3 regions of the Rhizobium sp. NZLR8 genome follow, and region 3 is predicted to be linked to each of the others. Evidence: predicted binding sites of a transcription regulator. Region 3 holds the regulator's gene; each other region holds the start of a gene.
The links. Region 3 encodes PhoB, which activates phosphate uptake and scavenging genes when phosphate is short. Its sites were predicted from a motif close to TGTCATNNANCTGTCAT; they were not measured.

Region 1 (7,670 bases), on a different contig from region 3:
GCTTCATTCGGAATTCCGGCCTTAATCGCCGCCTGGCGAGCCGGGTTCTGGCCCTCCCCGGCAGCGAGAACCTGGCCGAGGATCACCTCATCCACTTCGCCGGCATCGACGCCGGCGCGCGCGAGCGCACCCTTGATGACGGCCGCCCCGAGCTCATGCGCGGGAACCGTTGCGAAAGCGCCGTTGAACGAGCCGACTGCTGTTCGACCTGCGCTGGCGATGACGATGGATGAATTGCTCATGGGGACGCTCCTCGTTTTCGTCTCACTTACATAAGAGGAAACTGGCAAAGCTTGGAGCGCAAGTCAAACGCGAAGACCGGCTGCGGTCATTTTTCGGCAGAGCCTGCGAAAGCCCGATTCATCTGCTCTGTTAAAGGTTTGCCGCATCGCACAAAGAGATTGTCACCGGCCTTCTTTTGCGTTTACAGTCTGAAGTGGAGGAATATCCATAATTCAGACGGGGGTCCAGGAGACTGATATGGCGAAGCATGAGGGTCAGATCGTAATCAAGAAATACGCCAATCGCCGGCTATACAATACGGGCACCAGCACTTACGTCACGCTGGAAGACCTGGCGGAGATGGTGAAGAAGGGCGAAGATTTTACCGTCCAGGATGCAAAAAGCGGAGATGACATCACCCATTCGGTGCTGACCCAGATCATCTTCGAACAGGAATCGAAGACCGGCAACACCTTGCTCCCGATCTCCTTCCTGCGCCAGCTCATCACCTATTACGGCGACCAGATGCAGATGGTCGTGCCGAGCTTTCTCGAACATTCGATGCGCGCCTTCGCCGAACAGCAGTCTCAGATGCGCGAGCAGGTGAACCGCGCCTTGGGCGAAACACCTCTCGGCAAGAACCTGCAACTGCCGATGCAGATGGTCGAGGACCAGGTTCGCCGCAACACCGAGCTGTTTCAGCAGGCCATGCAGATGTTCTCGCCCTTCATGACGCCACCCGCCAAGGAAAGCCGCAAGGCCGAGGCTAAGGATATCGATGAGCTGAAGGAACAGCTCCGCGCCCTTCAGAACAAGCTCGACAACCTATAAGCCGATAGAAACATCTCGCCCGGCGCTCCGGATCGAGACGGCAAAGCCGCCGATCACATCGATCAAAGCGATCGTCATCAAAATGAAGAATACCTGCGTCGCAGCGTCCCGGACGAGTAGAAACTCGACCAGGAAGGCGATGAAAACCAGCATCGACAGCATGTGGTTGATAAGGTTGCCAGGCCCGGTTCTGGTTGCCTTCAGGATTTCGAAGAACAGCACGACAAGCGCTATGACGATAATGAGATCGCCGAGCGCCATGCTCCATATCGCGCCCGAGATCATCGACAGCACGATGATATCATGCTGCAGGGCCGGAATGCCGCCATCGCCCATCAGGCCCAGCATCGCCAGATTGTAGAGAATAAACGGGATAATCATCAGAGGCATGGCGGCGATCATCGGCAATCTCCCAGCGCAATATGCTTTGCGCAAATCAGATTCGATTTTCGCAAAGCATATTGCGTCGATTCAAAGTGCTACAGCGTCCTTTGCGCGCCTGAAAAGACGCACGGCGCTGTAGCGGGCTGGAAGAATACTGCCGCAAACCGCTGCCACACTGCAAGTCATTGCAAATATCATATCGCCGAAAAGCAAAAGGCCGGCTTGAGGCCGGCCTTGCAACTTCGATCGGACAAGCCGGATCGGAAATTATGCGCTTTCCTTCGGCGTCAGAACCTGGCGGCCGCGATACATGCCGGTCTTCAGGTCGATATGGTGCGGGCGGCGCAGTTCGCCGGAGTTCTTGTCTTCGACGTAGGTCGGAGCCTTAAGGGCGTCTGCCGAACGGCGCATACCGCGCTTGGACGGGCTTGTTTTTCTCTTCGGTACAGCCATTTCTCTTACTCCACTTGCGGGCAAAACATTCCCACGGCCACACCGGCGGCCGAAACGGACATGTCGCGATTTCGGAATTTCGCGCGCTTATACATGCAAGGGGTGGCCTTGACCAGTCCCCATGCGTATTTTTTGCGAAGCCGATGATTCCGTATCAGACTTCGTCTTCCGGCACGATCCAAGCCTCGGCGCGGGCTGCCTCTTCCCATTTGCGCCAGGCCGGATGCGCCTTCATGGTCGCCATATAGGCCAGCGTGTCGTCCCCGCTGACCAGGTCATAGATCTCGAACCGGTTGACGACAGGCGCAAACATCGCATCCGCGGCCCCGAACGCGCCGAAGAGAAACGGCCCGCCGGATTGCTGCAACAGATCCCGCCAGATCGTCTCGATGCGGCTGATGTCGGCCTCGACCCCATCCGGCAGCGCGATCCTGGCCTTCGGCCGGCGGATATTCATCGGGCAGGCGCCGCGCAGAGCCCGGAAGCTTGAGAGCATTTCCATCGAAACCGAACGGGCGAGCGCCCGCTGGGCACGATCCGCGGGCAGAAGACCGGCGTCCGGATAAAGCTCGGCGGCATATTCGATGATCGCCAGCGATTCCCAGACCTTCAATGCGCCATGCTGCAGAAGCGGCACGCGCCCGGTCGGAGAGACCGCCTTGATATTCGGATTGCCGCCCGCGTCGTCGAAAGGGATCAGCACCTCCTCGAAATCGATGCCGACGCCCGTCAGCGCCATCCAGGGTCGGAACGACCAGGAGGAATAATTCTTGTTGGCGATGTAGAGCGTCGGTCTAGCCATGGGCCTCTCCCGTTCAGGCGTCGAAATCGAAAATCAGCAATTCGTGGAAATGGTTCATGTCTTCGAACACGCAGAATGCCGGCGGTGCCAGTTCTAAAACAGGGGCCTTGCGGCGGATATCGTCGGCGACCTCGTCGAGCATTGCCTGCCAGCGCGGCAAGGCTTCATCCTCCAGCCGTTCGATCGCATAGGCGAAGGTCACGTGGAACTTGTAGTCCTCCTGGTTCGGCTGGCGGTAGCCCAGAAGATCAGCAAACGCGTTGCGCCAGGCGCGCATGACCTTGCGGTCGTTCTCCGTCACCCCGTCGACGAGCAGGCCCGACGGGCGAGCTTCGACGATCTCCACCTTGAAGGGCTCGGCCATCGAAAAACCCTCAAGCCTGGCAGCCAGCAGTTCCGTCATGTCGTCTATCGGCGTCTCGAGAGGGAGATCGCCCGGCCAGCAATCCTGCCGGCGCCTGGTCTCGATGATGCCTTCGAACAGCGTCATGTGAAGGCTGGAGATCGGCGTGAACAGGAACTGTGACGCTTCGGGCATCGCCAGATATCTCTCACGCGCCTCGATCAACGCCGCCTGCGTCTGCGAGCCCGTGTCGAGATGGCAGACGATGGTATTGCCGGCTTCCGGCAGAAAACCGCCGACCTTGCGATAGCGGCTGCCGAGGTGCGCAGGCGGGTTCGGATTGCGTGTCTTCGAGTAACAGAGAAGCTCTTGCGAAAGCGTCGTAATGGTCATGGGCGACTCAGGGGCTCCAGTTGGACTGCATTCGCCCATATGGCAGAACCAAGAATGTCAGATGACGTTTGGTCCTTCTCCTGCATAATTCCTTAAAGCGTGATCGATTCAAGGACAATCTTATGCAGCAATTCAAGGCTTTAAAGCGCCCTTGTACGCGTCTGAAGGACGCGCGGCGCTGTAACCATAAGCTCCGATCTCACCTATAGATGCACTTGATGTAATCGGCCGAGCCCTGTGCGCGCCTCTCGATCACGCCGGCAAGCCGACGAAGGCCTCGTCCTGGTTTGCCGGCATTGCGGTCGATCGGGTTCGGCAATGAAACGGCAAGCAGCGATGCCTGGCGTCGCGTCAGTTTCGACGCCGGCACCTTGAAATGATGCTGGGCCGCAGCCTCGATGCCGTAAATGCCGGGACCCCATTCGGCGATGTTCAGATAGATTTCCATCAGCCGCCGTTTCGACAGGACGAAATCCGTGGAGACAGCGAGCGGAAGCTCCATCGCCTTGCGCACGAAGGAGCGGCCGTTCCAGAGAAAGAGGTTCTTAGCCGTCTGCATCGGGATGGTGCTGCCGCCGCGCGTCGCCTGACCTTTCAGCGTATCCCCGACCAGCATCCGCATTTCCGCCCAGTCGACGCCGCCGTGAAAGCAATATTGCCCGTCCTCTGACATCATCACCGACTGCACCAGAGCCGGGGCGACGTCATCAAGCGACACCCATTGCCTATCGTAACCGCGCAGCAGCACGAGATCGCGCAGCATCAACGTCGAGACCGGGTGAATGAACGGCAGCAGATAGAAAAAGATCAGGGCATAGGGAAGGATCAGCACGATCAGCACGGAAAGAACAATGCGTTTCAATAGACGCCGGTCTCCGAACCATTGCCGACGAGCCGGCATGTCGACGCTGTCCTCTCTCTCCGGCGCTATATCCAATGTTCCCCAGTCCGATTTCGCCCCTGTCGTTGTCATAGCGCCTGTACGGAGCTTATGCCAGAGTGCGTGGCAAATCTTGCTGCGCCATCGACAATTCCGTTGCAAGCCCCGGGGCGCTCATGCCAAACAGCGCCCATGGACGCGAACCGGGACACTTTCGAAACGAGGCTGAGGAACAACGCCCGCGAGATCGAGGCGTTGCTCGACGCATTGCTGTCACCGAGCCCTCTCTCCGATGAAATCGTCAGACCTGAGACGCTGCGCGACGCCATGCATTATGCCGTGTTGAACGGTGGCAAGCGACTGCGCCCATTTCTCGTCGTCGAAAGTGCCGCCCTTCTCGGCGGTGACGCCGCGGCGGCGCTTCGCGTCGGCGCTGCACTCGAATGCGTTCACTGCTATTCGCTCGTGCATGACGACCTGCCGGCCATGGACGATGATGATCTCCGCCGCGGCAAACCGACGGTACACAAAAAATTCGACGAAGCCACCGCGATCCTCGCAGGTGACAGCCTGCTGACCTACGCCTTCGACATTATCGCCACGCCGGAAACAGCCCTTCCCGAAACGAGCAAGGCATCGCTGGTACTGGCTCTTGCTCGCGCCGCCGGTCTCGGCGGCATGGCCGGTGGCCAGGCGCTCGATCTCGCGGCAGAAAGACAAGCGCCTGACGAGGCCGGCATCATCCGCCTGCAGGCGATGAAAACAGGCGCGCTGATCCGCTTTGCCTGCGAAGCCGGCGCCCTCATCTCGGCCAGCCCGCCGGAAGATCGCCGCCGCCTGCGCGCCTTCGGCGAAAAGATCGGACTTGCATTCCAACTGGCTGACGACATCCTCGACCTGACCTCGGACACTGCAACCATGGGCAAGGCGACCGGCAAAGATGCAGCCCGCGGCAAGGGAACGCTTGTAGCGCTACGCGGCATGGAATGGGCCGAAGCCCAACTCCATCAGCATGTCCGCGATGCCGAGACACTGCTTGCCCCCTACGGTGCCCGCGCCTCGACCCTCATCGCCACCGCGCATTTCATCGCCGACCGGAAGAGCTGAATCGTCGGATCACGCCGACAATATTTCCTTGAAAGCCGAAACCAGGCGCGCGCATTCCTCGTCCGTGCCGATGCTGATGCGCAGAAACTCCGAAATACGCGGTTTGGCGAAATGCCGGACGAGAACACCACGCTCCCGCAGAGCCGCTTGAAGCGCTGCACCCGACTGGCTCTCATGCTTTGCAAAAACGAAATTTGCTTGAGACGGCAGCACTTCGAAATCCAGCGCTTCGAGTTCCCGGACGAGACCGTCCCGGCTGGCAATGAGCATCTTTCGGCATGTCTCGAACCACGCCTCGTCCTTGATTGCCGCCGTCGCGGCAACCTGCGCCAGGCGATCGAGCGGATAGGAATTGAAGCTGTCCTTGACGCGCTCCAGCGCCTCGATCAGTTCCCGCTGCCCCAGCGCAAAGCCGACGCGCAGACCCGCAAGCGAGCGCGATTTGGACAAGGTCTGAACGACAAGCAGATTGGGATATTTGCAAATGAGCGGGATAGCGCTGTCACCGCCGAAATCGATATAGGCCTCGTCTATCACGACGACCGCATCCGGATGGGCGGCGATAAGCGCCTCTATGTCGGCAAGCGGCAGGCCGATGCCGGTCGGCGCGTTCGGATTGGCGATGATGATCGCACCGCACGGCCTGTCGTAATCTGCCAGCCGGATCTGAAACCTGTCATCGACAGACACTTCGACCGTCTCGACGCCGTATAGCAGGCTATAGGTCGGATAGAAGCTGTAGGTCACATCTGGATAGAGAAGCGGCCGCTCGTGTTTCAACAGCGCCTGAAACGCGTGGGCGAGAACCTCGTCGGAACCGTTGCCGACGAAGACTTCTTCCGCCGTCAAACCGTGACGGGCGGCGATCGTCTGGCGCAATTCCGTGGCGGCGGGGTCCGGATAGAGCCGCAGACGATCGTCCGCAGCTTGCCGGATCGCCTCGAGCGCCGTTGGAGACGGCCCATAGGGATTTTCATTGGTGTTGAGCTTGACCAGTCCGGGAATACGGGGCTGCTCCCCCGCGACGTAGGGCTGCAGCTTGCTGACGATTGGCGACCAGTACCGGCTCATCCGAACTTGCGGTCGCTCATTCCGCCGCCGTCCGCTGACCGAAACGCTTCTCGATATAGTCGACGACAAGCGCCTCGAAATCGGCAGCGATATGGGGGCCACGCAGCGTCAGAGCCTTCCGGCCGTCGATGAAGACGGGCGCCGCTGGCGTCTCGCCGGTGCCCGGAAGCGAAATGCCGATATCGGCATGTTTGCTTTCGCCGGGACCGTTGACGATGCAGCCCATGACGGCGACGTTCAGCGCCTCGACGCCAGGATATTTCTCGCGCCAGATCGGCATGTTCTTGCGGATGTCGTTCTGGATGTTCTGGGCAAGCTCCTGGAACACCGTCGACGTCGTGCGTCCACAGCCGGGACAGGCGGCAACGACAGGAATGAACTGGCGGAAGCCCATGACCTGCAGGATCTCCTGCGCCACCTGGACTTCCCGCGTGCGGTCGCCGTTCGGCTCCGGCGTCAGCGACACGCGGATCGTATCGCCGATGCCGTGCTGCAGTACGAAGCCCATCGCCGCCGACGAGGCGACGATACCCTTGGTGCCCATGCCGGCCTCGGTCAGACCGAGATGCAAAGCATGATTGGAGCGTTCGGCGAGCATGGAATTGACGGCAATCAGGTCCTGGACCTGGCTGACCTTGGCCGACAGGATGATGCGGTTGCGGGGCAGGCCGATCTCTTCGGCAAGGGCTGCCGAAAGCAGCGCCGATTGTACGATCGCCTCGCGCGTCACCTGCCGGGCCGAAAGCGGCGAACCGGCTTCGGCATTCCTGTCCATCAGCGCCGTCAAGAGATCCTGATCGAGCGAGCCCCAGTTGACGCCGATGCGCACCGGCTTGTCGTAGCGGATCGCCATCTCGATGATCTCGGCGAATTGCTTGTCCTTCTTGTCCTTGAAGCCGACATTGCCGGGGTTGATGCGGTATTTCGCCAGCGCCTCGGCACAATCAGGATGATCGGCAAGCAGTTTGTGGCCGATATAATGGAAGTCGCCGATCAACGGCACGTCCATGCCAAGCCGCAACAGCCGCTCGCGGATCTTCGGCACGGCGGCCGCACTCTCGTCACGGTCGACGGTGATGCGCACCAGTTCCGAGCCCGCCCGGTGGAGGGCAGCGACCTGGGCAACGGTCGAATCGATATCGGCCGTATCGGTGTTCGTCATCGATTGCACGACGACCGGCGCC
Region 2 (7,670 bases), on a different contig from region 3:
GCGCCTGACTGGTCGGCGATCGAGCCGAGAATGGGCGAGAGCAGGGCGATGATCACCGATGAGATCGTCGCCATGTTGCTCCACGTCGTCTGCGCGGAAACGGGGTCATCGGTCAGGCGGGAAACGAAATAGGGTCCGAAGATGAAGGTAGTGACCACGGTAAAGAAGGGCTGGGCTGCCCAATCGAAGAACATCCACCCCCAGATGCCCTTCTCCGTGGCCTTCGGGGGCTGCGTTCCTGTCCAGTCAATGCGATTCAACATCCGCTCCTTTTTCAGCGGACTGTCTCACCTCACCCGGTCGCGCGCAAGATCGGTCAGGATACCTGCAGCAACGGTAATACGCGCAAGGTTAGGATCGCCGCTGTCGCTGAGGCTCGAAAGCTCTTCGACGATGCGGTTGATGCGGATACGATCCTGCGCATGCCAAGCCTGAACCGGAAGCTTCTCCTTGCCGTGATCGGACAGGGCCGAGATGACGATGTCGCGTCTTGCGCTGGCGATCTGGTCGATGCTGCGGGCAAGCGCCAGGTTCTCGTAATGGTCGGAAGTGAGGATCCGCCCGCCCGCTGCCAGCAGCCGGGCAATGCGGAAAGTCTGCGACACTGCGAAGTAGTTTTCGGCGGCCCGCACTAAGGTCTCGCCGGTGCGCTCGGCAATCTGCATGATCTCCGGCACCAGCGCAAAACTTTGGAGATTGGCGATCTCGGCTGCGAGTTTTTCGGGCACGCCTGCCTGACTATACTCCGCCTGCCGGGCGGCGGCATCGCCGGCCGATTGTTCGGCAAAGGCAGGCCTCAGCTTCTTCAAGGCAGCCTGGAGCCGGCTAATCACCTCCGCCATATCGGCCTTGGTCATGCCGGTCTTCAAGAGCAGGCGTGTCAAGACGGTAAAGCTATGGCTTATTTCCTCGTAGATGCGGTTCTGCATCTCGCCCGATATCCGGCCGTCGAGCGCATCCGTTTCGGCCCAGAGCCTGTTCAGGTCGAAACCGTCGCGGGCAACGATCGCCGCGCGCACCACCTCCGGTGCCGAGGCCGCCGTCGCGTCCATCATGGCGACGGTGAAGCTCGGCCCGCCGCGGTTGATCGCCTCGTTGGCAAGCACGGTCGCGACAATTTCGCGCTTCAGCCGGTGGCCGGCGATATCGCCGGCATTCGACTTCTGCATCTTGACCGGGAAATAATTCAAAAGCGTCGCGGTAAAATAGGGATCGTCCGGCAGATCGCTGGCGGCCAGCGCATCGAAGAGCACGATCTTGGCGTAGGATACCAACACGCCGATTTCCGGCCGCGTCAGCGGCTTGCCGGCGGCATAGCGTTCAGCAAGGCTCTGCTCGTCCGGCAAAGTCTCGACCTTGCGGTTCAGCTGGCCGGCGGCCTCGAGCACGCTCATGAAACGGCCGAGTTCGAGACCGTTTGCCGTGCCCTTGCGTTCCGTCAGCGAGATCGCCAGCGACTGCAGGTAGTTGTTGCGTAGCACCAGGATCGCCACTTCGCTGGTCATCGAGGACAGAAGCTGGTCGCGTTTTGCCCGCGTCATGCGCCCGTTATGCATGGCGGCTGCCAGCGCGATCTTGATGTTGACCTCGACGTCCGAGGTGTTGACGCCGGCCGAGTTGTCGATGGCGTCGGAATTGCAGCGCCCGCCCTTGAGACCATAGGCGATGCGGCCCTTCTGGGTGACACCGAGGTTTGCGCCCTCGCCGATCACCTTGGCGCGCACTTCGGCCGCCGTGACGCGGATCGGGTCGTTGGCGCGGTCGCCAACTTCGGCGTCGGTTTCGGGCGCCGCTTTCACATAGGTGCCGATGCCGCCGAACCAGAGCAGGTCGACCGGGCTCTTCAAGATCGCCGTGATGATTTCGAAGGGCGTCGCCACGGCCTTGTCGAGGCCGATCGCGGCAACCGCTTCCGGGGTCAGAGTGACCGATTTCGCCGCGCGGGAGATGATCATCGCACCTTTGGAGAGCACGGTTTTGTCGAAATCCTGCCAGCTTGACCGCGGCAGGTCGAAGAGACGCTGGCGCTCGGCCAGCGTCTTTTCCATATCGGGATCGGGATCGATGATGATGTCGCGGTGGTCGAAGGCGGATATGAGGCGGATCTTCGGAGAGAGCAGCATGCCATTGCCGAAGACGTCGCCGGACATGTCGCCGACGCCGGCAACGGTGAAGGGCGTCGTCTGGATGTCGATGTCCATTTCGCGGAAATGGCGCTTGACGGTTTCCCAGGCGCCGCGGGCAGTGATGCCCATCTTCTTGTGGTCGTAACCGGCCGAGCCGCCGGAGGCGAAGGCATCGTCCAGCCAGAAGCCGGCTTCTTGGGCCAGCGCATTGGCGGTATCGGAGAAGGTTGCGGTGCCCTTGTCGGCGGCGACGACGAAATAGGGATCGTCACCATCGAGCCGAACGGTGTCCTTCGGCGCCACAATCTCGGCGCTCGATATATTATCGGTGATCGACAGCAGCGTGCGGATATAGGTCTTGTAAGCCTCGCGGCCGGCATTGAAGATCTCGTCGCGGCTGCCGCCGATGGGGAGCTTCTTCGGATAGAAGCCGCCCTTGGCGCCGACCGGCACGATGACCGCGTTCTTCACCTGCTGGGCCTTGACGAGGCCGAGCACCTCGGTGCGATAATCCTCGGCACGATCCGACCAGCGCAGGCCACCGCGCGCCACCTTGCCAAAGCGCAGGTGCACGCCTTCGACTTCGACGCCATAGACGAACATTTCGCGGAAGGGTTTCGGCTGCGGCAGGCCGTCGACCAGGTGCGGATCAAGCTTGAAGGCCAGCATCGACTTTGGGGAGCCGTCTGGATTCTTCTGGAAATAATTGGTGCGAAGCGTCGCATCGACGATATTGACGTAACGGCGCAGGATACGGTCGTCGTCAAGACTCGGCACGTCGGCAAGCTCGGCCTCGATCGCCTGGTGCAGGTCGGCAAGCTTCTTGAGGCGGGCCTTCTCGGAAAGCGTGGTATCGAGCGTGTCGTGGAACAGCCGGAAGATGGCGGCGGCGACAGCAGGATATTTGTCGAGCGTGGTTGCGATGTAATCCTGCGAATAGGCAATGCCGGCCTGGCGGAGATAACGTGCATAGGCGCGCAGCACGTTCGTCTCGCGCGCTGAAAGCCCGGCCGAAAGGATCAGCCGATTGAAGCTGTCATTGTCGATCGTGCCGGCGAAGGCGGCGACGAAGGCTTCTTCGAGGGCAGCGCCGTAGCGCTGCAGGTCTATGTCGCCACCATTGCGGGCCTCGAGCTCCATATCGTGCAGCACGACGAGTTTCGTTTCTCCATCGGCGGCCGGCACCCCAATGTCGAAGGTGCGTTCGCTGACGACATTGAAGCCGAGATTTTCCAGAAGCGGTACGCGGCGCGACAGCGCCAGCTGGCCGCCGGCGTGGAAGATTTTCAGCGAGAGGATGCGGCCCCGTTCTTCCGGACGATGGTAGAACTGGATGCGAAGCGGCTCGCCAGCGGCGCAGGCGCCGATATCGGCGAGGTCGGCAACGGTTTCCTCCGGAGTGAAGGAATCCTGGAAGGCCTGGTCGACCGATATCTTCGGCGCCTTGGCCCCGGCCAGCGCCTCGAAACGGTCGTCCCAACGGGCGGTGATTTCGCGGATCACCTGCTCGAGCTTTGCCTGCGGAATACGCGGCGTCTTGCCGCCGGAGCGGCCGATGATGAAATGCACGCGCGCCACGCCGCCTTCCGGGAAAGCCGGATAATAGGCGGAGACACGACCGTCATAGACAGTCTTCAGATAGGTGCCGATCCGCTCGCGGACGATCGAGTCGTATTCCTCGCGCGGCACGTAGATGATCACCGAGACGAAGCGGTCGAAATGGTCGATGCGCGGCAGGACACGCACGCGCGGACGGTCGGCCAAGTCATTGATCTGTTCGGCAAAATTTGCAAGCAACGTGGTGTCGATCTGGAAAAGGTCGTCGCGCGGATAAGATTCCAGCGTGTTGTCGAGCATGCGGCCGGAATGGCTCATCGGGTCGAAGCCGAAATGCTCCTTCACCTTTTCGATCTTGGAACGCAGCAGCGGGATTTCAGAGGCGAGCGACGTATAGGCCGTCGAAGTGAAGAGCCCGACGATGCGCAGTTCGCCGGTGACGTTGCCCGCAGCGTCGAAACGTTTGACGCCGACATAATCCATATAGGCCCGGCGATGGACGATCGATTTCACATTTGCCTTGGTGACGATGAGGAAATCGGGGCCGTCGAGGAAGGCCAGGATCTCAGGCGTCGTCGTCACGGCGTCCTTGCCGGTGCGCAACACCAGCACATCCGGGTTGGAGAGCATGCCGAGGCCAGCACCCTTGTCGCGTTCGACCCTGGCATCGGAACCTTTGCCGGAATAGACATATTCACGCATCCCGAGGAAAGTGAAATTCTCATCGCGCAGCCATGTCAGGAAGGCGATTGCCTCATCGCGATCAGCCTTCTTCCGGGTGGTGCCGTTGGCTGAGAGCTCGGCGATCACCCCGTCGATCTTGGAAAGCATCGGCTTCCAGTCGGACACCGACAGGCGGACCTGCTCGAGCACGGTTTCGACACGTTTGACGAGATCTGCGGCCTGGGCGAAGTTGAGCGGCGCAATGTGGAGCTGGATATGGCTGACGCGGTTGGCCGGGTCGCTCGGATGATCGGCGGAATAAATCGCCGGCGCCTTACCTTTTTCCATGATCAGGATGGGATGCACGGCCATGAACAGGTCGCGATAGGTGCTCGTCACTTCACCCATGACCGATTCAAACAGAAAAGGCATGTTCCGGTCGGTGACCGATAGCACCGAAACGGCAATGCCATCTGGCGTCACATCGGCAATGGTGTCGATGCCGACACGAGGCGCCTTGCCATTCCAGGCGGCAAGTTCCTTTGCCGAATGCACGGCGGAGAGCGCCAGCATCTCAGGCGTATAGAGTTCGAGATCGTCATTGCTGGCCCGGCCGAAGAGTATTTCCGGATCGAGATGCGCCTCGCCCGTCGCCTTGGCGATCTTGCGTGCGCTTTCGATCTGCTTTTCCCGTTTCGGATTGTTTCTGGCAGCCATGGATCGCCTCCCGCAATGGACTGATTTTCTGCAAGCTAACAGAAGATTCTTCGAAAAAATCTCTAAAATGGAGGCCCGAACGATTGTCTTGATGCTTTTTTGACCCTCAAAATAGGAAATGAAGAGGGATTTTTTCGCTTTCCTGGCCAAAACGAACGGGGAAGCCTCTTTTTAGTTTTCGTTTCGCCTACATTTCCATGCCCACGTGAAGAATGGTTGACAGCGCGCCGTCAAAAAGATCATCAAAACGCGATCATCATTCGGACCTCGGTATCATGTCGGAAAATGCAGCGGGCGCAGTCATTGTCATCTCCAGTCATGTGGTGCGCGGCTCGGTCGGCAACCGGGCGGCGGTCTTTGCACTGGAGACGCTCGGTCATCCTGTCTGGGCGCTGCCGACCATCGTGCTTCCCTGGCATCCCGGCCACGGCCGCTCGACGCGGCTGACATTTGCGGAAGCGGATTTCGACGCGGCGATCGACGATCTAATCCGCGCGCCCTGGATCGGCGAAGTCAGGGCGGTGCTTTCGGGCTATTTCGGCAATGCCGCCCAGGCGCGTTCCGTCGCCCGGCTGATCGCTGCGCTCCGGCAAGATAATCAGGAACTGCTTTATGTCTGCGATCCCGTCATGGGCGATCTCGGCGGCCTCTACGTGCCGGAAGCGACCGCAGAGGCTATTCGCGATCATCTCATCCCGCTCGCCTCGCTGGCGACGCCGAACCGCTACGAACTCGCATGGCTTTCGGGGGCAGCGCTTGAAGACAACAGCGCGATCATGGAGGCGGCGCTGGCGCTCGGACCATCGCGCATGCTCGTCACCTCGGCCGTGCCGATGATGGCGGGCGGTACCGGCAATCTCTATCTTTCCGGCCGTCACGCGCTTCTTGCCGAGCACCGCGTCGTCGAAAATCCGCCGAATGGGCTCGGCGACCTGCTTGCTGCCGTCTTCCTGTCGCGCCTGCTTTCCGGCCTCGAGGACGAAAAAGCGCTTCAGCTTGCCACCGCCAGCGTCTTCGAGGTGCTTGCGCGCGCCGTCAAGCGCGGCAGCAACGAATTGATGTTGGCAAGCGATGCTTCCAGCCTTTCGACGCCGATGGCCATGGTGCAGATGCGCCGGCTCGTGCATCCGGCGCAGCGGCGGAAAAAATGACACATCGGCCAATGCGTTCATTTTGCAGTGCAGCAGTTGATCTTGTCTTCCGCGCGCGCTAATCCAGAAGCATGCAGCGTTTTCCAAATCCTCTTCTGGACGGCTATCGCAACTTTATGAGCGGACGTTATGCCGACGCCCGCGACAGGTATCGGCAGCTTGCCGAAAACGGTCAGAGTCCCCATACGCTGGTCATTGCCTGTTCGGATTCACGTGCGGCACCGGAGCTGATCTTCGATGCCGGCCCGGGCGAGCTCTTCGTCATTCGCAACGTTGCCAACATGGTGCCGCCTTACGAGCCGGACGGTCACTTCCATTCGACGTCGGCCGCGCTCGAATTTGCCGTGCAGGCGCTGAAGGTCTCGGATATCGTCGTGATGGGCCATGGCCGCTGCGGCGGAATCCGTGCAGCGCTCGATCCGAACGCCGAGCCGCTGTCGCCCGGCGATTTCATCGGCCGCTGGATGTCGCTGGTCAAGCCCGCCGCCGAGCAGATCCAGAGCAACGATGTGATGACGGCGGCCGAGCGGCAGACGGCGCTGGAGCGTGTCTCGATCCGCAATTCGATCGACAATCTCAGAAGCTTTCCCGACATCAAGGCGCTCGAGGAAGCAGGAAAAATGCACCTCCATGGCGCATGGTTCGATATCTCCACAGGCGAACTCTGGGTGATGGATGCTGAGACTCGTGACTTCATTCGTCCAGAAATCTAGGGCCAGAAATCTAGGGATCCGCCGCTTTATCAGTTTATTAAGAATTGCTGCTAAGATGCCGTCAATTGGTCGCGCACGACCGACGTTTTGATCACCGTGGCGATTGGCGATGAAGTTCGAAACCATCAAAAGGGTTATCCTGGCCGCCATCATGCTGCCCTTCGTCTTCATGCTCATTGAAGGCGTCGTCGTCATAAGGTCTTCGCTCAGACAATACAGGGATCTCGAAAAGGACAGGCAGTTCGCCGACGTGCTTGCCCGCGGCGGGTCGATCGCCGCCACGGAGATCCTGAGTGAAATTGGCGCCACCCGCCTCTACCTCGCACGTCCCAACAACGCGACTGCCGCCGACATGCAGAGAAGCCGGGTGACGCTCGATCGCGAGCGCTTGGCCTTCTATGCCACGCTGCCCTCCCGCGATGCGCTCGACCCAGGGCTGGCCGGCGAATTATCGATTCTCAGCCTTGCCTATAGCCGCATCGTTGCCGCCCGCAACGCCGTCGACCAGGGCCTTTACGCCGGCAGCGATCCCGGTTCTATCTACTGGTATGCAGCTCTCAAGCAGCTTGCCGTCGTCGACACGCTTTCACCACTGATCAGCGATCCGGTGCTGCTTGAGAAATCCAACCAGCTGATGGGTATTCTGCTGACCTATTACGGCGAAAGACTGATTACCGGCGTCGGCACCCGCTACCTCGATCACCGTGTTTCCGCGCGGTTTCCGGTGGAGCTGTTCGTACAGG
Region 3 (7,670 bases):
AACTAGTCACCAAAATTGATCAAGCGTTTCTTGTTTCGGAGCTTCCGAGGCAACGGTGAGGGATTCTGCCATCACCAACGCAGAAGGTGGAGACAGGGCATGAACTGGACAGACGAGCGGGTCGAGAAACTCAAGAAGCTTTGGGCCGAAGGACTGAGCGCCAGCCAGATCGCGGCGCAACTTGGCGGTGTCAGCAGAAACGCTGTAATCGGCAAGGTGCACCGCCTGAGCCTTCCGGGCCGCGCCAAGGCCGGCGGCACGGCCGCCACGGCCCGAACGCCGAAACGCAATACATCGGCGCCGCGCGCGCCGAACTTCGCCTCTCGGATCACCACCCGCACCGTTACCCGCCAGCAGGGCGCAACGATGCTGAAGGAAGAGATCGAGATCGAAACGGTCGAGGAAATGGAATACGTGCCGAAAGGCAACGTGGTCGTGCCGATCTCCCGCCGCCTCGGCCTGACGGAACTGACCGAACGCACTTGCAAGTGGCCGGTCGGCGATCCGCTGAAGGATGACTTCCACTTCTGCGGCTGCGAGTCCCCCGACAATTCACCCTATTGCGGCTATCACCAGAAACTCGCCTACCAGCCCGTCAACGAACGCCGCCGGGCGGCAGCGCGGGCGAGCTGAACGGGTGACATTGTCGACATGCAAAAACGGGCTGGAAGGCCCGTTTTTTTATGTGAGAACGTTGGGTGTGGCTGCCCCTCATCCGCCTGCCGGCACCGACCGGGGTCGAGACGAGTGGCTCGACCCCGGTCGGGTTAGGGTGAGGGGCAGAGCTTGCTCGACTTTATCGGAAACCCCTCAGGCTTCCATCGAATAGCCGGCGCCGCGGACGGTGCGGATGACGTCTTGCATGTTGGAGAAGTTCAGCGCCTTGCGCAGGCGGCCGACATGGACGTCGACGGTGCGTTCGTCGACATAGATATCGTGGCCCCAGACGCCGTCGAGAAGCTGCGAGCGGGAGAAGACCCGGCTCGGCGACGACATCAGGAATTCCAGCAGGCGGAATTCGGTGGGGCCGAGGCGGACTTCGCGGCTTTTGCGATGGACGCGATGGGTTTCGCGGTCGAGTTCGATATCGCCGCATTTCAGCACCGTCGACAGCACCTCGGGACGGGCGCGGCGTAGCATCGCCTTGACGCGGGCAACGAGCTCCGGGGTCGAGAACGGCTTGACGACGTAATCGTCGGCCCCGGTCGACAGTCCGCGGACGCGCTCGCTCTCTTCGCCGCGCGCCGTCAGCATGATGATCGGCAGACGTTCGGTTTCCGGCCGCATGCGCAGGCGCCGGCAGAGTTCGATGCCGGAGACGCCGGGCAGCATCCAATCGAGGATGAGCAGGTCGGGCGTGCGCTCCTGAAGCCTGATTTCGGCTTCGTCGCCACGAAGGATAGTATCGACCTCGAAGCCTTCCGCTTCGAGATTGTAGCGAAGAAGCACGCTCAAGGCTTCCTCGTCTTCAACAACTGCAACTCTCGGGATCATGCCTGTCGGTCTCCTCGCGCATGTTCCTTAAACCGGGGTGATTTAAGCAATGCATCCTGCGCAAATTCAGAAAGGTGGCTGCGACCTCTTTGCGCGCCCGGATGGGCGCGCACGCAACGGCTAGTATGGGCTTTATTCCGTGACCGCGCCGACGGTGTTGGCGCTGTCGTCTTTCGGACGGTCACCTTCCGGCTGTGCGCCGGTCGCCATGTAGTAGATCGTCTCGGCGATGTTGGTGGCGTGGTCGCCGATGCGCTCGATGTTCTTGGCGCAGAAGAGCAGATGCGTGCAGCTGGTGATGTTGCGCGGATCTTCCATCATGTAGGTCAGCAGCTCGCGGAACAGCGAGGTGTACATCGCGTCGATCTCGTTGTCGCGTTCACGGATCGCATTGGCCTTGTCGGCGGAGCGCGTCGTGTAGACGTCGAGCACTTCCTTGAGCTGGACGAGCGCCAGCTCGGACAGATGCTCGAGACCGCGGGCGAGCTTGCGCGGAACGCCGGTGCTCTGCACGGCGATGACGCGCTTGGCGGTGTTCTTGCCGAGGTCGCCGACGCGTTCGAGATCGGCGGCGATGCGGATCGAACCCATGATTTCGCGCAGGTCCGAGGCCATCGGTTGACGGCGGGCGATGGTAACGATCGCCTTGTCGCCGATTTCTCGCTCGGCGTGATCGAGGATCACATCGTCGGAGATGACCTTCTGCGCCAGCGCGGTATCGCCGTTGACGAGCGCCCGGACGGCCTCGCTGACCATCTGCTCGGCCAGGCCGCCCATTTCGGAAATCCGCCTGGACAGGAACTTCAGATCATCATCATAGGCAGAAAAAATATGTGTCGATGCCATGGGGCTTTATCCTCGAATAACGGGAAGGCTTGGTGTCGCCAAAATCAACCGAAGCGACCCATGATGTAGTCCTGGGTGCGCGGATCGTCGGGATTGGTGAACATCTTGTCGGTGTCGTTCTCCTCGACGAGATTGCCGAGGTGGAACATGGCGGTGCGCTGCGAGACGCGCGCGGCCTGCTGCATGGAGTGGGTGACGATGACGATCGTGTAGTTCTCGCGCAGTTCGTGGATCAGTTCCTCGACCTTGGCGGTGGCGATCGGGTCGAGCGCCGAGCAGGGCTCGTCCATCAGGATGACTTCAGGGCTGACGGCGACGGCGCGGGCAATGCAGAGGCGCTGCTGCTGACCGCCGGACAGGCCGGTGCCGGATTCATGCACGCGGTCCTTGACCTCGTTCCAGAGGCCGGCACGCTGCAGGCTGGTCTCGACGATCTGGTCGAGATCGGCCTTCGACTTGGCAAGGCCATGGATGCGCGGGCCGTAGGAGACGTTTTCATAGATCGTCTTCGGGAACGGGTTCGGCTTCTGGAAGACCATGCCGACGCGGGCGCGAAGTTCGACGACGTCGATATCGGGATCATAGATATCGTCGGTATCAAGCGTGATCTTGCCGGTGACCCGGCAGCCGTCGATCGTGTCGTTCATGCGGTTTAGGCTCCGCAGGAAGGTCGACTTGCCGCAGCCGGACGGGCCGATCAGCGCGGTTACGGTGTTTTCGCGGATGTTCAGGTTCACATCGAAAAGCGCGCGCTTCTCGCCATAGTAAACCGAGACATCCTTGCCGATCATCTTATAAGGGACGTTGCTCATCTTCTGATCCAGCGCTTTTTCAACTGCAGCTTCCGTCAACATGTTCATGATGTGTAACTCCGTTTACCAGCGGCGCTCGAAGCGACGACGCAAGAGGATGGCGCCCATGTTCATGACGATCAGGAACAGGAGCAGGACGATGATGGCACCCGAAGTCCGCTCGACGAAGGCACGTTCGGCCTCGTTGGCCCACATATAGACCTGCACGGGCAGAGCCGTCGAGGGATCGAGCGGCGTCGTCGGCGCGTTGGCGACGAAGGCGACCATGCCGATCAGCAGCAGCGGCGCGGTTTCGCCGAGCGCATGCGCCAGGCCGATGATCGTGCCGGTGAGGATGCCGGGCATGGCGAGCGGCAGAACATGGTGGAACACCATCTGCATCTTCGAGGCGCCGAGGCCGAGGGCTGCAGCGCGGATCGACGGCGGCACGGCGCGCAGTGCGGCGCGCGTCGCAATGATGATCGTCGGCAGGGTCATCAACGTCAGCACCAGGCCGCCAACCAGCGAAGCCGAACGCGGCAGGCCGACGAAGTTGATGAAGACGGAAAGGCCGAGCAGACCGTAGACGATCGAGGGCACGGCGGCGAGGTTGTTGATGTTGACCTCGATCAGATCGGTCAGCTTGTTCTTCGGCGCAAACTCCTCGAGATAGATCGAGGCGGCAACGCCGATCGGCAGAGCGAGCACCAGCACGATCAGCATCAGGTAGAGCGAGCCGATGAGGGCGACGCCAAGGCCTGCGGCCTCCGGACGGCTGGAATTGCCGTTGACGAAGAGGCCGGTGTTGAACTGCTTGTGGAGAGCGCCGCTCGCCTTCAGCTCGTTCATCCAGCCAACCTGCTTGTCGTTGACCTTGCGGTTCTTCTCATCGACCGACAGGTCGATCTGGCCCTTGTTGGCGCTGTCGACATTGGCGTCGGCGAGCACGGTGACATTGACCGTCTTGCCGATGATCGACGGGTCGGCGACGACCATGTCGCGCAGTTGGACCGGCGCACCCTTGGAGAGCATGGCGGATGCATCGCGCACGTCGGGACGGCTTGCGGCATTGACGTTCAGCTGCTTGACGATCGCGTCGCGCAGGAGAACCGGGTAGTTGGCGGCGATCAGCACCGAAGCATCGGTCGCACGCTTATTGCTGGGGTCGATCGTCTTCTCGGAAAATTCGATCGGCAGGGTGATCGCCGTCTGCTGAAAGGCGGTGTAGCCTTTGCCGATCACCGTCCACAGCAGGATGAACAGGAAGATGAGGCCGAAGGAGATGGCGGCGATGCCATAGGCCTGGAACCGGCGTTCGGCGGCGTAGCGGCGCTTGATGCCGATATCGCGGCGCGTGGGCGCCTTGGAAACGGTTATCCCGGCGGGAGAAACAATATCCGTCATTCGTACTGCTCCCGGTATTTGCGCACGATGTAGAGCGCGTAGATATTGAGGCAAAGCGTGATGCAGAACAGCGTGATGCCAAGGGCGAAGGCAACCAGCGTCTGCGGCGAGGTGAACTCGAGGTCGCCGGTGAGCTGATTGACGATCTTGACGGTCACCGTCGTCATCGGCTCGAAGGGGTTGATCTGGATGCGGGCGGCGACACCGGCGGCCAGCACAACGATCATAGTTTCACCGATGGCGCGCGAGGCGGTCATCAGCAAGGCGCCGACGATGCCGGGAAGGGCTGCGGGCAAGACCACTTTCTTGATGGTTTCGGAGCGTGTGGCGCCAAGACCGAGCGAACCGTCACGCAGCGTCCGCGGCACGGCGGTGATGATATCGTCCGACAGCGAGGAGACGTAGGGGATCAGCATGATGCCCATGACGATGCCGGCGGTCAGAACGCTCTGCGCCTGAATGAAGTTGGTGTAGTTGCCGGAGAGCAGGCCGCTGATCTGAGCCGAGAAATCGCGCAGGAACGGGCCGACGGTGACGAGCGCAAAGAAGCCGTAAACGATCGTCGGAATGCCGGCGAGCACTTCGAGCAGCGGCTTAGCGATCCCGCGCAGCTTCGGCGAGGCGTATTCGGCCATGTAGATCGCGGCAAACAGGCCGACCGGTACGGCAACCAGCATGGCGACCATGCCGATATAGAGCGTGCCGAGCAGCAGCGGGATAAGGCCGAACTGACCGAAGGACGAGCTGCCGGCGCCGGCAAAACGCGGGTCCCAGACGGTGCCGAAGAAGAAATCGGCGGCGGGAACGGCGGCAAAGAAGCGGGCGGCTTCCGACAGCATCGAGAATACGATGCCGATCGTCGTCAGGATAGCAATCGAAGAGGCGAGTAGCAGGCCCCAGAGCATGAAACGCTCAACCCGATTGCGGGCGCGGAAGCGCGGGGCGATGGCGCGCAGCGCATAGAAGGCGCCGGCAATGGCCAGAATAAAGACCACCGCCGTCATGGCGAGGCGGCTCGTCATGCTCATGGCATTGAGCTTTTTGGCGGCGTCGAGCATGTAAGGCAGCGGCTGGCCGGCAAGCGGCACACCCTTTTCGCTGAGCTTGGCCTGGAGTGCCGCCGGATCGCTGGCGACCGCTGCGGTTTCATCCGAGGTCAGCATCGTCAGGCCGCGGGCGACCGTCGCCACCATGGAATAACCAAGATCCTGCTCGACGGCGGCTTGAGCCTTGACATCGGCGGGGAAGTGGCTGCGAACCGAGGACTGGATGATGCCGGGGCTGACCGAGAGCCAGACGCAGAGCGCGAGGAGAGCAGGGAGAACCGCCCAGATCGCCGCATAGGCGCCGTAATAGACCGGCCGTGAATGCAATGCGGAGGACCGGCCCCCGGCAAGTGCCGTGGCCCGACTGCGCGCGACCAGATAGGCGGCGGCACCGATCACCACAAGGCACAGAAGTATGACGGATGTGCTCATTCGTTACGTCCCCAGGCCATAGCCCCAAAAAGCCCAATCATGCGGAATGAATTCAACCCTGCAGCGGAAATGTCGGCGCGCCAGGGTTTAAGGCAATGCCGGCGCGGGCCTTTAGAGCACCGCGCCGGCAAAGTCATTACATAGCCTTACCGGCTTCGACTTCCTTGCGGATCGCGTCACGCTCGGCATCCGGAGCGGCAACCAGGCCGTATTCGACGAGCGGGCTATCGGGGCCGATCATCTGGTCGGATACGAAGAAGTTGACGTATTCCTTCAGGCCCGGAACGGCGCCGAGATGTGCCTTCTTGACGTAGAAGAACAGCGGGCGAGAAACCGGATAGGTGCCGTTGGCGATCGTTTCGGTGGACGGAACGATGCCGCTCATGCTGGCAACCTTGAGCTTGTCAGCGTTGTTTTCATAGAAGGAAAGGCCGAATACGCCGACGCCGGTCTTGTTGGCGGCGATGCGTGCCAGGGTTTCCGGATAGTCGCCGTCGATGTCGACAGCAGCGCCGTCCTTGCGGACTGCGACGCAGGCCTTGCCCTGGGCAGCCTTGTCGGCGATTTCCTTGGCGATGACGTCGACAGCGCCAGCGGCCTTGCAGCCGGCGGCGAGAACGTTCTGTTCGAAGACTTCGCGGGTGCCGTGCTTTTCGCCCGGGATATAGGCAGCGATATCAACAGCCGGAAGCTTCGGGTTGACTTCCGACCACTTCTTGTAAGGGTTGGCGACGAGCTTGCCGTCGACGACGACCTGGGCTGCGAGGGCCTTGTAGATGTCTGCGGGAACGTAGGCAACATCCGGGTTGGAAGCGTCGGTTGCGAAGACGATGCCGTCATAACCGATCTTGACTTCCTGAATGTCGGTGACGCCTGCAGCCTTGCAGGCTTCGGCTTCGTTCTTGTTGATCGGACGCGAGGCGTTTGCAATGTCGATGGTGTCTTCGCCAACGCCCTTGCAGAATTCCTTCAGACCAGCGCCCGTGCCGCCGGATTCAACGACCGGCGTCTTGAAGTTGGTGAAGGTTTCGCCGAAGGACTCGGCAACGATCTTTGCGTAAGGCAGGACGGTGGACGAACCAGCAACCTGAATCTGGTCGCGGGCGACGGCAGCGCCAGCGAAAGCAGCGGTTGCAGCGAGCGCGGCAACGGTGAGCTTGAAGGTGTTCATTAGAAATCTCCCGGCATTTGGGCTTGTGTGAGTGCGGCCTTTCGAGAGGCCCTCGCAGTGCCTTTTTTCATCGGCGGGACTCTCTTAGCGCTGTAAGCACCGTCCTTTTATGTCAAATCGGTGAAACATTTGTGACAGTTTATCTCGTTGATTCTAAAAGCATATTTTCAGCGCTGCCGAGTGCTTGTGTCGGTCACGCTATGAACTTCGAGCCCGCCTCAACCTTATGTTGCAAAAAACCGCTGGAACATCGTTACTTTAGGGGACAGGCAGCGTATCGCCTTAAAACCGCACGGTGAAATCGGTGCCCTTGCCGACTTCCGATTTGACGATCAGTCGCGCCCGGTGGCGGGTGAGGATGTGCTTGACGATGGCAAGGCCGAGGCCGGTGCCCTTTTTCGAGCGGCTGTCCTCGATGCTGACGCGATAGAAACGCTCGGTCAGGCGCGGCACATGCTCGGCCGGAATGCCCGGCCCCTTGTCGAC

Region 1: HJB89_RS13890 (DUF1868 domain-containing protein) is a predicted target of PhoB. The motif match lies at 3,479-3,495, and genes of this name have one in related genera.
Region 2: HJB89_RS13495 (NAD-glutamate dehydrogenase) is a predicted target of PhoB. The motif match lies at 5,269-5,285, and genes of this name have one in related genera.

The regions. Positions count from the first base shown of each region.
Region 1 is NZ_JABDVY010000005.1:179,474-187,143, reverse strand. It holds gene HJB89_RS13915 (acetyl-CoA C-acetyltransferase) at 1-242, opposite strand, end outside; gene phaR (polyhydroxyalkanoate synthesis repressor PhaR) at 481-1,053, shown strand; gene HJB89_RS13905 (hypothetical protein) at 1,048-1,455, opposite strand; gene rpmF (50S ribosomal protein L32) at 1,705-1,890, opposite strand; gene HJB89_RS13895 (glutathione S-transferase family protein) at 2,045-2,692, opposite strand; gene HJB89_RS13890 (DUF1868 domain-containing protein) at 2,706-3,428, opposite strand; gene mtgA (monofunctional biosynthetic peptidoglycan transglycosylase) at 3,628-4,365, opposite strand; gene HJB89_RS13880 (polyprenyl synthetase family protein) at 4,501-5,415, shown strand; gene hisC (histidinol-phosphate transaminase) at 5,425-6,486, opposite strand; gene ispG (flavodoxin-dependent (E)-4-hydroxy-3-methylbut-2-enyl-diphosphate synthase) at 6,503-7,670, opposite strand, start outside.
Region 2 is NZ_JABDVY010000005.1:89,432-97,101, forward strand. It holds gene HJB89_RS13490 (MFS transporter) at 1-263, opposite strand, end outside; gene HJB89_RS13495 (NAD-glutamate dehydrogenase) at 288-5,063, opposite strand; gene pdxY (pyridoxal kinase PdxY) at 5,339-6,214, shown strand; gene HJB89_RS13505 (carbonic anhydrase) at 6,286-6,927, shown strand; gene HJB89_RS13510 (GGDEF domain-containing protein) at 7,037-7,670, shown strand, end outside.
Region 3 is NZ_JABDVY010000009.1:12,115-19,784, reverse strand. It holds gene HJB89_RS19715 (GcrA family cell cycle regulator) at 100-633, shown strand; gene phoB (phosphate regulon transcriptional regulator PhoB) at 811-1,494, opposite strand; gene phoU (phosphate signaling complex protein PhoU) at 1,627-2,340, opposite strand; gene pstB (phosphate ABC transporter ATP-binding protein PstB) at 2,385-3,200, opposite strand; gene pstA (phosphate ABC transporter permease PstA) at 3,216-4,535, opposite strand; gene pstC (phosphate ABC transporter permease subunit PstC) at 4,532-6,013, opposite strand; gene HJB89_RS19685 (substrate-binding domain-containing protein) at 6,150-7,184, opposite strand; gene phoR (phosphate regulon sensor histidine kinase PhoR) at 7,467-7,670, opposite strand, start outside.